DNA from 2 places in the Brachybacterium sp. ACRRE genome. Region 1 is predicted to be linked to the other one. Evidence: predicted binding sites of a transcription regulator. Region 1 holds the regulator's gene; the other holds the start of a gene.
The links. The regulator LexA, encoded in region 1, represses DNA repair genes until DNA is damaged. The targets are predictions, from matches to a motif close to TCGAACANNTGTTCGA.

Region 1 (7,205 bases):
GCCCCTGGACATCTGGACCCGCTCCGGCGTGCGCCGCCTCGAGGTCCTCGCGGATCCGCCGGCCCCGGGCGACCCCTGGCAGGTGCGCGTGGGCATGGGCCCCGCCGACGTGTCCGACGGGCCCGCCCGCACGGTGCGCATCGCCGGGCGAGAGCTGCCCGCGTGGGACGCGGACATGGGCAATCCCCATGCGGTCGTCGAGCTGCCCGAGGACCTGGTCCTCGAGGATCTCGATCTGACCGTCCGCCCGGGCCTCGACCCCGAGCCCGAGCACGGGGCGAACATCGAGTTCGTCGTCCGCCGCGGTCCCGCGCACGTGGCGATGCGCGTCTTCGAGCGGGGCGTCGGCGAGACCCAGTCCTGCGGGACGGGCGCGGCGGCCGTCGGCGTGGTCTCCGCCCTCTGGGCCGGGGACGGCGGCAGCGGACCCTGGCGGGTCGACGTGCCCGGCGGGACCCTCGAGGTCGCCCGCGCCGAGGACGGCCAGGTCACCCTCGCCGGCCCCGCGCAGCTCGTGGCCGACGGGGAGACCGCGCTCCCGCACGCCTGACCGGTCCGGAGGGGACGATCGGCCGCCGATCGTCCGGCCGGCCCCCGATCGCTCGATCGGATGCCGCGCGGCTCACGCTCCGCAGATCGGATCACGTCGGATCGCGCGCCGTGCTCGCCTGCCCCGGGAGGGGCGCGCTCAGGATTCCGCGAGAGGTCCGACCTCGAGGATCCGGAAGCCCTTCGCGCTCGCGACCTTCTGCACCGTGCGCCCCGGCAGCCGGTCGTCCAGCCATGCGGCCAGGGGATCCGCGCCGAGGTTCTTGCCGACCACGAGGCCGGCGGTGCCCTGCGCGGAGAGGCGTCCGCACCAGCGCAGCAGGAGATCGTGCAGCTCCTGCTTGCCGATCCGGATGGGCGGGTTCGACCAGATGGTGTCGAACAGCAGGTCGGAGGGGACGTCGTCGGGTGCGGCGACGTGCACCCGCAGGCCCAGCCGCTCGGCGTTCTCCGCGGTGATCTCGCGGGCGCGCTCGGAGACGTCGACAGCCCAGACCTCCGCGTCCGGATGGAGCAGCGCGGCGCTGAGCGCGATCGGTCCCCACCCGCAGCCCAGATCCAGCATCCGCGCCCCGGACGGCACCGGGGCGAGCGTGTCCAGACGGTCCAGGAGCACCGCGGTCGCCTTGTCCAGCCCGCGTGAGGAGAACACCGCGCGGGAGGTGACGAGGTCCCTCTCGGCGCCCGCGAGCCGCGCAGTCAGCGGCAGGCGGGAGGCGTCGGTCGCGCTGGTGGGGGAGAAGTAGTGCTCGGACACGGACACAGCGTACGCATCCGGCGCGCCGGGACCCCGTCGGCCGATGCGCCCTGGGCATAAATCTCTCGCCCCGCGCGCCGGACCGTGGGATTCTTGATGCTCACGATCCGCCCGCGGCGGATCCCCGCAGCACCCGCCCGACGCACCCCACAGGAAGAAGGCCGCAACCGTGCCGATCGCTTTTCACCCGGACTCCGAGAACGCCCCCGCGCAGGAGCACGGCGGCGAGGAGGCCGCCGGAGCGGACGAGCGCACGAGCAGCGACCCCCTGACCCGTCGGATCCTCGCGCGCGGCGACGCCTCCGTCTCCGCCGTCACCTACGCCTCGGACACCGACGGCGAGCAGCTCGACCTCGCCGACCGCCGCGCCCTGCGCCGCGTCGCGGGCATCCGCACGGACATCGAGGACGTCACCGAGGTCGAGTACCGCCAGCTGCGCCTCGAGCGCGTGGTCCTCGCCGGCATCTACACCTCCGGCAACTCCGATGACGCCGAGAACAGCCTGCGGGAGCTCGCCGCGCTCGCCGAGACCGCCGGCTCCGAGGTGCTCGACGGCGTCATGCAGCGCCGCCAGCACCCCGACCCCGCGACCTTCCTGGGCAAGGGCAAGGCCGCGGAGCTCGCCGAGATCGTCGCCGAGACCGGTGCGGACACCGTCGTGGCCGACGGCGAGCTCGCGCCCAGCCAGCGCCGCGCCCTCGAGGACATCGTCAAGGTCAAGGTCGTCGACCGCACCGCGCTGATCCTGGACATCTTCGCCCAGCACGCCAAGTCCCGCGAGGGCAAGGCGCAGGTCGAGCTCGCGCAGCTCGAGTACCTGCTGCCGCGCCTGCGCGGCTGGGGCGAGTCCATGTCCCGTCAGGCCGGCGGGCGCGTCGCCGCGGGCGGCGCCGGCATGGGCTCGCGCGGACCCGGCGAGACGAAGATCGAGCTGGACCGCCGTCGCATCCGCACGCGGATGTCCAAGCTGCGCCGCGAGATCAGGGACATGGCCCCGAGCCGCGAGGCCAAGCGCGCCGACCGCCACCGCCGCGAGGTACCCGCCGTCGCGATCGCCGGCTACACGAACGCCGGGAAGTCCTCGCTGCTGAACCGGCTCACGAGCGCCGGCGTCCTCGTGGAGAACGCCCTGTTCGCGACCCTGGACCCGACGGTCCGACGGGCCCAGACGCCCGACGGCCGCGAGTTCACCTACGCCGACACCGTGGGCTTCGTGCGACACCTGCCCACGGAGCTCGTCGAGGCGTTCCGCTCGACCCTCGAGGAGGTCGGCGACGCCGACCTGCTGCTCCACGTGGTGGATGCCTCGCATCCCGATCCCGAGGGCCAGATCCGGGCGGTGCGCGGTGTGCTCGCCGACATCGACGGCTTCGACGTCCCCGAGATCATCGTGCTGAACAAGGCCGACATCGCGTCGCCCGAGACGATCGCGCGCCTGCGCAGCCTGGCGGGGGAGTCCGCCGTGGTCTCCGCGCGCACGGGCGAGGGGGTCGACGAACTGCGCGACCTCATCGCCGAGCGCCTCCCGCGGCCGGCCGTCGAGATCGACACGGTCGTGCCGTACACGCGCGGCGACCTCGTCTCGCGCGCCCACTCGACCGGCGAGATCCTCGGCGAGGAGCACCTGCCCGAGGGCACGCGCCTGCACGCGCGGGTCGACTCCGCGCTCGCCGCGGAGATCCGGTCGCTCGTCGACGCCTGAGGCGCTGCGCCAGCGGGGCCGCTCCCGAGGACATCGGCCCCTCCCCGGCCGACGTGACGCGTCACCTCCGCGGGCCCCGACGCGCCTCGGCGATGCGCGCACGGCCCGCGGCTAGGGTGGGCCGGTGCCTGCCGCCCGTGAAGCCTCCGCGTCGCCGATCGCCGATCTCGACGTGCTCATGGACGCCGCCGTGGCGGGCCTCGAGGGGACGCGCCGCGAGGGCCAGACCCGGATGGCGAATGCGGTCGACACGGCCCTCGAGGGGCAGCGTCACCTGCTGGTCCAGGCCGGCACCGGCACGGGCAAATCGCTCGCGTACCTCGTGCCCGCACTGCGCCACGCGGTCGTGACGGGACGGCCCGTCGTGATCTCCACGGCGACCATCGCCCTGCAGTCGCAGATCGTGCGCAAGGACCTCCCGCGCATCGTCGAGGCGCTCGCCCCGCACCTCCCGCGCACCCCCACCTTCTCCCTGCTCAAGGGGCGCGGGAACTACCTGTGCCTGCACAAGATCGACGGCGGCTACCCGAGCGACATCGACCCCGGGGCGCTCTTCTCCCAGACCGCCGCCGATCCCGCGAGCGGCTCCTCCGAACGCCTCGGGGATCAGGTGAAGCGGCTGCGCGAGTGGTCTGCGCTCACCGACACCGGCGACCGCGACGATCTGGACATGCCCGTCTCCGACCGCGCCTGGCACCAGGTCTCGGTGACCGGTTCGCAGTGCCTGGGAGGGCACTGCCCGCTCGTGGACCAGTGCTTCGCCGAGCGCAACCGCGCCGTCGCCCGCGAGGTCGACCTCGTGGTCACCAATCACGCGCTGCTCGCGATCGACTCCTTCGACAACCACGGCATCATCCCCGACCACGACGCCGTGGTCTTCGACGAGGCGCACGAGCTCACCGCTCGCGTGACGAGCGCCGTCACCGACCAGCTGACCGTGGGCATGGTGCGCGGAGCCGTGCGCGAGCTGCGCGGTCTCGGCGTCGCCGCGACCGCGCTCGACGACGCCGGCGAGGAGCTGAACACGGTCCTGCCCGAGCTGCCCGACGGACGCGTCATGGGCGCCCTGCCCACAGCCGCCGCCGACGCCCTCACGCACCTGCGCACGGAGGCGCGCGGCGCGCACGCCGACGCCAAGGACGCGGGCGGCGACGCACCGACCGCGGCCGGCGCCCGCAAGGCGGTGCGCGCGAACCTGCAGGAGATCGTCGATGTCTGCGAGCGCCTCACCGCGCCCGACGAGGACGACGTCGTCTCGGTCTCCCACTCCGAGCGCACCGGCCGCTCGAGCCTCCAGGTCGCCCCGCTCGACGTCGCGGGCGCCATGCGCGGACGCATCCTCGAGGACACCACCGCCGTGCTCACCTCCGCGACGCTCGCCCTGGGCGGACGCTTCGAGCCGCCCGCCCGCGCCATCGGACTGGGCTCGCGCCGACGCATGGACGCCGAGGACGTCCCCCCGCTCGAGGACCGCAGCGCGTGGGCGGGGATCGACGTGGGCAGCCCCTTCGACTATCGCCGCCAGGGGATCCTCTACGTCGCCTCCCACCTGCCCGCGCCCGGCCGAGAGGGCCCGTCGCTCGCGATGCTCGACCACCTCACCGAGCTCGTCGAGGCCTCGCACGGCGGGGCGCTCTGCCTGTTCTCCTCGCGGCGAGGAGCGGAGGCCGCCGCCGAGCATGTGCGCGCGCGGCTCGACCTGCCGATCGGCCTGCAGGGGGAGGACTCCCTGCCCCGGCTCGTCGAGCAGTTCCGCGGCGACGACACCGCGAGCCTGTTCGGGACCATCGGGCTGTGGCAGGGCGTGGACGTCCAGGGACGCACCTGCCGCCTGGTGACCATCGACCGCCTGCCGTTCCCGCGTCCCGACGATCCGCTGACCTCCGCGCGCTCCGAGCGGGCGGACGCGGAGGGCGGCAGCGGGTTCATGCAGGTCTCGGTGCGCCACGCCTCGCTGCTGCTCGCGCAGGGGGCCGGGCGACTGATCCGCTCGCACGAGGACCGCGGCATGGTCGCGGTCCTCGACCCGCGCCTGCGCACCAAGCGCTACGGAGCCGTGCTGCGCGAGGCGATGCCGCCGCTGTGGCCCACGCAGGATCCCGAGGTCGCCCTCGCCGCCCTCGGACGACTGGCCCGCGCGGGGGAGTGAGCGCGGCGCGCTGAGCCCACGTCAGACGGCGCGCAGCACCGCCACGACCTTGCCGAGGATCTCGGCGTGGTCGCCCAGGATCGGGGCGAACGCGGGGTTGTGCGGCATCAGCCAGACGTGGCCGTCGCTCTGGGCGAAGGTCTTGACCGTCGCCTCCCCGTCGATCATCGCCGCCACGATCTCGCCCTTCTGCGCGACCGGCTGCGAGCGCACGACGACCCAGTCGCCGTCGCAGATCGCGGCGTCGACCATCGAGTCCCCGACGACCTGCAGCAGGAACAGCTCCCCGTCGCCCACGAGCTGCTGGGGGAGGGTGAAGACGTCCTCCACCTGCTCCTCGGCGGTGATCGGGATGCCGGCGGCGATCCGGCCGACGAGCGGCACGCTCACCGATGCGGAGGCCGCGGCGGCGCCGATCGCCTCGACGGGCGCGAGGGTCGGCTCGTCGGCGTCATCGGGCAGCACCACCTCGAGCGCGCGCGGGCGCTTCGGATCGCGGCGCAGGAAGCCCTTGCGCTCGAGCGCCTGGAGCTGATGGGAGACGGAGGAGGGGGAGGTGAGGCCGACGGCATCACCGATCTCGCGCATGGTCGGCGGGTAGCCGTGACGCTCGATGGCGGCGGTGATCGTCTCGAGGATCCGTCGCTGGCGCGCGGTGAGGCCGTCGTCGGTCAGGTCGGGACCAGAGGTCGTCGGGGTCATCTGCGCGGCTCCTCGCTTCGTCTGTCCCACCCCTGCGATTCAGTGGGACTCGTCGCTCAGCCTAGGCGTCGGGCGGCTTGATTCCAAACATGTGTTCGAGGAAGGTCTTGCGTGTCGCGCACGACGGGCCTACAGTCGTACACGTATTCGATCGAACAGGAGTTCGGACAATGGCCACCATGCTTCCCCTCCCCACCTCTTCGGCCCACGCCGAGCAGGCCTCTGCTCGCAAGGGTGTTCGACTGCAGCTCACCCGTCGCGGTCGCGTCCTGCTGGCCGCCATCGCGTTCCTCGCGGGGATCCTCGTCGCCCTGCTGGGCGTCCTCGTCCTCGGCGTCCCCTCCGCCTTCGCGGGCGATCCGCAGGAGCCGGTCACCGTGACCGTGCAGGCGGGGGACACTCTCAGCGACTACGCCGAGCAGTACGCGCCCGCCGGGGAGGACCCGCAGGACTTCGTGCGCGAGATGCGTTCGCTCAACGGCCTCTCGAGCCCCCGCATCACCGAGGGGCAGTCGCTCGAGCTCCCCGAGGGCAGCGTCGACGCCGCCTGAGTCGGCGCCCCCTGATCCGTCCGGGGCAGTGCGACGGGAGCCTCATGGGTCCGCTCTCCGCCCCGCGGTGCGCCCGGTAGGCTGGAGGACGTGCACTGCCCGTTCTGTCGCCACCCCGATTCGCGCGTCGTCGACTCGCGCACTGCCGACGACGGCGCCTCGATCCGGCGTCGCCGCCAGTGCCCGAACTGCTCGCGGCGCTTCTCCACGATCGAGACGGCATCCCTCTCGGTCGTCAAGCGCTCGGGAGTGAGCGAGGCGTTCAGCCGCTCCAAGGTGATCTCCGGAGTGCGCAAGGCCTGCCAGGGTCGTCCGGTCAGCGACGATCAGCTGGCCGTCCTCGCCCAGCGCGTCGAGGAGACCATCCGCCAGAGCGGCCAGGCCGAAGTCGACGCCCACGCCGTGGGCCTCGCGATCCTCCAGCCCCTGCGCGAGCTCGACGTCGTCGCGTACCTCCGGTTCGCGAGCGTCTACCAGGACTTCGATTCCCTCGACGACTTCGAGTCCGCGATCTCGGAGCTGCGTCAGGACGCGTCCGCCGGCAGCGGAGGCGCGGCGTCCTGAGTCGCGGAGCGGCCCGTCGGCCCTCGATACGAGGCCTTCGAGCCGCGGGAATCGTGGGGGATCCGTGTCGATCGGTGGAAAACGGTCCGAAGCACGGCCGTCATGCCCTTAAGATGTTCAGGGTGCGCCCAGCGGGCGCGCCGCCGACCGGCGGTCGTGGAGGGGAAGCCACGGCCGCCGGTCTTCTCATGTCCGGGGTGAGGAATCGACCGCGGCGCCGGTGAGACCCGC
Region 2 (7,205 bases), on a different contig from region 1:
GCCGCCATCGGTCGACGGGGCCGACGGGCCGGGCTCCCCCTCCCCCGGCTCCCCCGCCGGCGCATGCTGCGGCGGCAGCGCGCGCTCGGACGGCACGGGGCGGTCCGAGAGCAGCGCCTCGAGGTCGTTCCAGGAGGGCGGACCCAGGAACCAGCGGCTCATCGGGACTCCTCCGCCACGGATCTCCTCGTCATGGATCTCCTCGTCGTGGATCCCCTAGTCATGGATCCCCTCCACGGTCCAGGCGCCCTCGCGGCTGAGCAGCACGAGGGCGTGCCCGGGCTCGATGACGACGGCGAGGCGGGCGGCGCGCCGACCGTCGGGCCGCCACCAGCGCTCGTCGAGGACCGTGGGCGCCCCGTGGGCGAGCACGCGGTGGGCCCTGCCCGCGGCGACGCCGTGGCTCACGAGCGCCTCGATCCCGTCGGCCCCCGCGCTCCCCGCCCGCGGCACCTCGAGGACCGCGGGCGGGGCGCTCAGCAGGGCGCGGGCGGTGACCACGACCTCCGCGCCCTCCGCGTCCCGCAGCACCACGAGCGGCGGGGTGCGCAGCACGACCGACGGCAGCGGGCGCGGCATCGACCCCGGCCACGGCCCGGGCCGCGCCGTCGGCCGCTCGCTGCGCCAGGGCACCAGCGCCACCTGCTCGGCGAGCAGACGGCCCCCGACCTCGACGGGGACGAGCACCGCCTCCTCCCCCGCGAGGCCCTGGGCGCGGGCGAAGGCGCGGCCGGCCCGCTGCGCGGCCTCTCCCGCGCTCCCCCACAGCGCCGGCGCGCCCTCGCCCGCGGGGAGCAGCTGCACGGGCTGGAGGGCGAGCCGCGTGATCTGCCCGGTCTGCTCGCCGCGCAGTCGCGCCCGGGTGATCCAGCCGTCGCACTGCCAGCGGATGCGGTCCACGACGTCGGCCGGGGACAGGGCGCCGTCGTGGCGCCAGGTGCGCTCCATCTCCTCGCCCGAGGCGGTGAGCGCGAGGATCCGCAGACGCGTGCAGATCAGTCCGCGCGCGACGAGCATGCCGTGCAGCTCCTCGGCCATCGGCCGGGCCGCGAAGGCCGCCTGGTCCACGCGCACGAGCGGCGGGTCCAGGGTGCGCGCGACCTCGAGGGGCTGCGTGGGATGGTGCGCCTGGGGCGGGGTGGGCTCGCCCCCGCGCGCGAGCAGGTGCAGCTGGGCGACGTCGGGCCCGAAGCGTGCGGCGACCGAGGTCGCGGGAAGGTCCGCGAAGTCCCCGAGGGTGCGGATGCCCAGGCGCTCGAGCAGGTCGATGACCTCGGCGAGGTCCACGCGGCGGGTGCGGTCGGCGTCTGCCGCGGGCTGGTCGCGGTGTCCCCATCCGGGGCCGACGGGCGCGTCGCGCAGGGCTGCGATCGCATGCGGCTCCAGATAGTCGCGGCTGCGTCCGGGGCGCACGATCCTGCCCGAGCGCGCGGCCAGGAGCGCGGCGAAGGGGCCGTCGGCGATGCCGACGACGGCGTCCCAGCCGGTGAGCTCGGCGACCGCGTCGACGACCGCCTCGGCGAGGGCCTCCTCCCCGCCGCGGTGGCGGGAGGGGCCGCGCGCGGACATCAGCAGCACTCCCGGCCGCAGCACGTCCACGCCCGCGGCGACGGTGTCCACGGCGGCCGCGACCAGCTCGAACAGGGCGCTCTCGTGCTCGACATCGGCCTCGACGACGACGGCCTCGGGACATGCGGCCTGCGCGGCGCGGCGGCGCATCCCGATCCCGACGCCGACCTCGAGGGCGGCGGCATCGGCATGGGAGACCCGATGGCGGTCCATGACCACGACGGGGGCAGCTGCGTTCTCCGCGTCGGCGTGCTCCGCCCTCTCCTCTCGTCCTCCTCCCGCTCTTCCCGTCTCTCCTGCTCTTCCCGGCCGGGCGAGCTTCTCCCGGGCGGCGAGGAGCGGCCAGGCGGGGACGACGACGGCCGCGATGCGCGTCGCGGGCGGGGAGCCGGCGTGCTCCACCCCGCCGGCCTCCTCCATCCCGCCGGCGTGCTCCATCCCGCCGGCCTGCTCGGAGCTCGGGAACCCGGGCAGCAGGAGCTCCCTTCCGTTCATCCCGCCCTCCGGATCACCCGCAGCGGTGCGGGAACGACCTGGTCCGGAGCGGCCCGGTCGGGCGCGGCCAAGTCCTGAGCGGCCCGGTCGGGCGCAGGGGCCGCGGCGAGCAGGCCGTGCACCTCGGGCAGCACCACGTCCACGGCGCGGCCCTCGGGGATCCCGCGTCCGGCAGCGCTCACGCGCAGGGTGCGCCGACGCAGACGGCCGGTGCCCCGTCCCAGCCCTTCCCACGACTCCGCCTCGGCCCGCAGATGCAGGTCGGCACGGGCGACGGGCGCGGCGGCGAGGACCAGGGTGTCCTGCGCGCGCGCCCGATCGGTCAGGCTTCGCCAGAGGGAGGCCGTCAGTCGCAGCCGAGGACCGAGCACGAGCACGCCGACCCCGTCCACGAGCGCAGACAGCACCTGCGGCAGCTGGGGCATCCCCTCGACGGCTGTGGCCGGGGCGATCGCGAGGCGCTCGAGGTCGAGCCCGGCGTCGCGTGCGGCGCGCAGGCCGAGGTCGGGCATGCCCGCGAGCGCGCACCAGCCGTCCTCCCCCGCCGCCGCTGCGGCCATCGCGAGCATCAGGGAGACCGAGCAGGAGCCGTCGATCGCGACCGTGCTCCCCGCGCGCAGGGATCCGTAGGGGGTGAGCGGGGCGAGCGGCGGGGGCAGGGGCGCGCGGCTGTGATCGTCGGCCGCCTGCATCCCCGCGGTTCCCGCGTCTGCGCCGGCCGTCGGGGTCCGACGGGACTCTCCCCCGGGGCCGACGGAGGACGCTCCCCCGGGGCCGACGGAGCCGACGATCCCCGTCGGCCCGCCGAGGTCCGGCGTGCCGCCGGTATCCGTCGTTCCGCTGATATCCGTGTTCCCGCCGAGCCTCGTCGGCCCGCCGGAGGAGAACGCGGTGCGGTCGATCCTCCCGCCATGGCGCGCGGTGGTGCGCTCGGCGACGCCGAGTGCGGCGCGGGCGCGGGCGAGCCGCTCCTCCCGGCTTCCTCTCGCGCCTCTCGCCGTTCTTCCCGGCGCCCTCCTCTCCTCGTCCGGCGCCGATGCCTTCCCCTGCCTCGGCGCCTCGTGCATCTGCAGATGCGTGCTCATGCTCCACCTCCTCCGGTCCTGCCGTCATCCGACATCGAACACGCGTTCGAATAGTACGCCCTCGCGCGCCGTGTCGGAGCGGCCGCGGCGACCGGGAGAGCCTCCCGGTGCGGGGTCACAGAGAAGCCTGGGGCGTCGGACCGACATCCGAACTGGGGCGATGGGTCCATGTCGTGATGCATATCACACTAGAACATGCGTTCGACCACTGGTGCCCGAGAGGTCGATGGTGTTGCATGGGGACATGGACATTTCGGGCACGATGCGGTGTATGCCGATGAGGGACGGCGGTGGGGAGGACCCCCGCCGCACCCCTGGCCGCGCCCGTCAGCTCGTGCTGCGCGACGCCTCCGCGGGGTCGGAGCACGTGTGCGAGATGGTCGCTGTCGACGCGTCCCCCGGAAGCGGTCTGGAGATCTCCGACATCGCCCGCGCCCTGGGGCAGCTCGCGAAGGATCCGGAGGGGCCCTTCGGTCCCGCGGATGCCGATCTCACCGCGTTCGAGCTCTCGGACACCCTCGCCGCCTTCGAACAGCTGCGCTCCGCTCTCGGTGCCCTCGAGATCCGTGTGACCACCGCCCTGGACGAGCGCCTGCGCGAGGAGGACACCGCACACGGCGTCGCCGAGCGCGATCACGGACGGCGGACCGCCGGCGAGATCCGGATGGCCTCCCGGATCTCCCCCGCCCTCGCCTCCGCCCGGCTGAACTCGGGGAAGCGGCTCGTGCGGGACATGCCGCGCATGTTCGAGGCCCTGGCCGACGGGCGCATCGGGGTCGACGCCGCCCATGCGATCGGGCGCAGCAGCGGCCCGCTCGAACCGGAGCAGCGCCGGGAGGTGGATCAGATCATCGCCGCGCGCGAGCCCGATCTCGACGGTGCCTCGCCCGCGCAGTGGAGCCGGGAGGTCTCCGCCCTCGCCCAGCAGCTCGATCCGCGGGGTGAGGACGGGCGGCACCTGCGTGCGCGCATGCAGCGCGGCGTGACGGTCACGCCGGGAGCCCACGGCATGGGGCACGTCCACGCGCACCTCTCGGCGCTCGACTCCGCCGCGATCCATCGCAGGCTCACCGTCGAGGCGCAGTCGCTCAAGGCCCAGGGTGACGAGCGCACCCACGCGCAGATCATGGCGGATCTCTTCTCCGACACGCTGCTGGGACGCGATGAGCAGATGGACCCCGTGCACCTGGAGGTCGGCGTCGTCATCACCGAGCGCACCCTGATCACCCCGGATCACGGCGACCCGGCGATGATCGAGGGATACGGAGCGGTGCCGCCGCGAGCCGTCCGCGACGAGATCGTCCAGCGACTCCCCCGTTCCGTGCCCGATGCCGCGCCGAGTGCGCCCGGGCAGGATGCGCAGCAGGCTGAGGACGCGCCCGCGCAGGATGACCACAGCCCCCTGAGCGACGAGGGCCTGCTCCCGCGGCAGGCCGCTGAGGCCCCTGTGACCGAGCTCTTCGACGAGGAGTCCCGGCTGACCCTGCGTCGCTTGTTCACCCACCCCGCCTCCGGCGAGCTCATCGCCATGGAATCGCGCGCCCGCGCGTTCCCTGCCCGGCTCGGATACCTCGTCCGGCTGCGCGACTTCCGCTGCGCGGGACCGTACTGCTCGTCGGCCATCCGCCAGATCGACCACATCGAGCCACATGCACAGGGCGGCGCGACCAGCGCGGACGACGGCCAGGGACTGTGCGCCTACTGCAACAGCACCAAGGAGCTCCTCGGGACCGCCGAGCGGGTCGGCGAGGAGACGGATCCGCATCGCGTGCACTGGAGATCGAAGCTCGGGCGCACCGCCACGGTCTCCCCGAGCCCGCTGACAGGTCTGCCGCCGGGCACCCCATCCGACGCGATGCCCGACGCGATTCCCGGGGCGCCGCCCCACGCCGAGTCCAGTGCCGCGCGCGCGGCACCCGCGGCGCCCGGCGCGATCCCGTCGGCCATCACCGCACCCGAGGACGATCCGTTCGACGGGGATGCAGCCCCGCTGCCGCCGATCCACCGGATCGAGGACCTGCGTTGGGAGCGTGACCGCCGACGTGCCGCGCGGATCCGCGACGACGACGGGCACGACGACGATCGGCTCCCCGACACGCGCAGTGCGTGACCTGCCCGCCCCCGAATCCGCCGCTCGAACGGCACTGTCCTCGTACCGGCCTGCCCCGTAGCCTGCTCGGAGCCATCCTGAGGAGGAGCGAGACATGCGTGCACTGGTGCTGCAGGAGAAGGGCCGGATGGGGATCGAGGACGTCCCCTCCCCCGGCGCCCCGGGCCCCGGCGAGGTCCGGATCGCGATGCACACGGTCGGCATCTGCGCCTCCGACGTCCACTACTGGACCGAGGGCCGCATCGGTCCGTTCGTCGTCGAGGCGCCGATGATCCTCGGCCATGAGGGCGCGGGGACGATCGTCGAGGTCGGCGAGGGCGTCACCGGACTGTCCGTCGGCGACCGCGTCGCGATGGAGCCGGGCATCCCCGATCCCGCTTCGCGGGCGACGCTCGAGGGCCGCTACAACGTCGACCCGGCCGTGCGCTTCTGGGCGACCCCGCCGGTCGACGGCTGCCTCGCCGAGGAGGTCGTCCACCCCGCCGCCTTCACCTACCGCCTGCCCGACGCCCTGAGCTTCGCCGAGGGCGCACTCATCGAGCCCTTCGCCGTCGGCATGTTCGCCGCGACGAAGTCGCAGATCTCCCCCGGGGACGTCGTCGCCGTCGTCGGCAGCGGGACGATCGGCATCATGACCGCGCTGGCCGCGCGCGCCGGAGGAGCGAGCCGCGTCTTCATCAGCGATGTGCAGAGCGCGAAGCTCGGACTGCTCGACGGCCTCGCGGGCATCATCTCGGTCGACGCCGCCCAGGAGGATCTCGGTGAGCGGGTGCGCGAGGAGACGTCGGGATGGGGTCCGCAGGTCGTGATCGAGGCCTCGGGCGCCGCACCCGCCTACGGGAGCCTGTGGACGATCCCGGCGCCGGGCGGGCGCGTGGTGCTCGTGGGCATGCCCGTCGAGCCCGTGGCCTTCGACGTCGCGACGGCGCAGAGCCGAGGGATCTCGATCGAGACGATCTTCCGCTATGCCAACGTGCACCGGGAGGCGATCGATCTCGCTGCGAGCGAGGCCGTTGACCTGGGCCGCTTCGTCACCGAGACCTTCGCGTTCGAGGACTCGGAGAAGGCCTTCGAGCGCTTCCTCGAGGGACGGCCGACGGACGTGAAGCTGCAGATCGCCTTCTGAGACGACCACCCGCTCCCATACCCTGACCAGCGCCGATCATTGTGGAGGAACGACGGTGTGGATGACCGGGAAGGGAGCGGAAAGCGTGGGGCCATGCTTGCCGCATGCTCTATCGACTCGGATTCTGGCTCGGACCGACACCCACTGACCCCATCGACGCCTGCGCCGCCCTGAACCAGCACATCTTCGCCACGGACCACGCCTGGGGCGAGACCGGCACACCCGTACCGCCGGTGCCGCGGATCGCGGCCTTCGTGCAGGAGGCGCTGCGACGGTATCCCGTGGACGACGACGGCGGGGAGGGCATCCCCATCTGGAAGTACACCGACGTCGAGGCGTGCGCCGCAGGTCAGGCCTTCCATGCGAATCTCACCGGACTCGGCGCCGAGATCGCCAGGGACGACCTCGCGGAGCTCGCCGCATCGCTCGACATCAACGCCTTCGATCTCGTGCAGCATCGGATCCTCCCCGATCGTCGGCCCGGTGCCGCGCCCGGGGAGCAGCATCCGCACCCCGATGTGCTGCCCGCGTTCCTCGCGCGAGAGGAGGCGGACGACCGGGCGGACGACCGGGCCGACGCCCGGGTCGGCGACCGGGCCGACGGAGGAGCGCGGGACTTCTTCGAGCTCGAGCGGGCGGCCTACTCCCCCGGCGCGCGCGTGTGCGACGGACCCGAGCGTGCGCAGGAGACCCTCGGGCTGCACGGCGTCCGGGTCTCCCCGCGCCAGGCGGCGTCGCGGCTGCTGTTCTGAACCTGCGCAGCGGAGCCTGGATGGGGAGGGAATCACAGCGGGGCGCGGAGCAGGAGCAGGACGCGGTC

Region 2: MHY49_RS06580 (HNH endonuclease signature motif containing protein) is a predicted target of LexA. The motif match lies at 3,184-3,199, and genes of this name have one in related genera.

What each region holds. Positions count from the first base shown of each region.
Region 1 is NZ_JAKRMO010000018.1:7,224-14,428, reverse strand. Features, by position in the region: gene dapF (diaminopimelate epimerase) at 1-550, shown strand, start outside; gene MHY49_RS07340 (methyltransferase) at 689-1,306, opposite strand; gene hflX (GTPase HflX) at 1,476-3,008, shown strand; gene MHY49_RS07330 (ATP-dependent DNA helicase) at 3,187-5,157, shown strand; gene lexA (transcriptional repressor LexA) at 5,179-5,859, opposite strand; gene MHY49_RS07320 (LysM peptidoglycan-binding domain-containing protein) at 6,039-6,410, shown strand; gene nrdR (transcriptional regulator NrdR) at 6,501-6,974, shown strand; gene MHY49_RS07310 (AAA family ATPase) at 7,161-7,205, opposite strand, start outside.
Region 2 is NZ_JAKRMO010000015.1:63,853-71,057, reverse strand. Features, by position in the region: gene MHY49_RS06595 (error-prone DNA polymerase) at 1-162, opposite strand, end outside; gene MHY49_RS06590 (DNA polymerase Y family protein) at 217-2,064, opposite strand; gene MHY49_RS06585 (hypothetical protein) at 2,061-3,149, opposite strand; gene MHY49_RS06580 (HNH endonuclease signature motif containing protein) at 3,421-5,259, shown strand; gene MHY49_RS06575 (NAD(P)-dependent alcohol dehydrogenase) at 5,354-6,385, shown strand; gene MHY49_RS06570 (hypothetical protein) at 6,490-7,137, shown strand.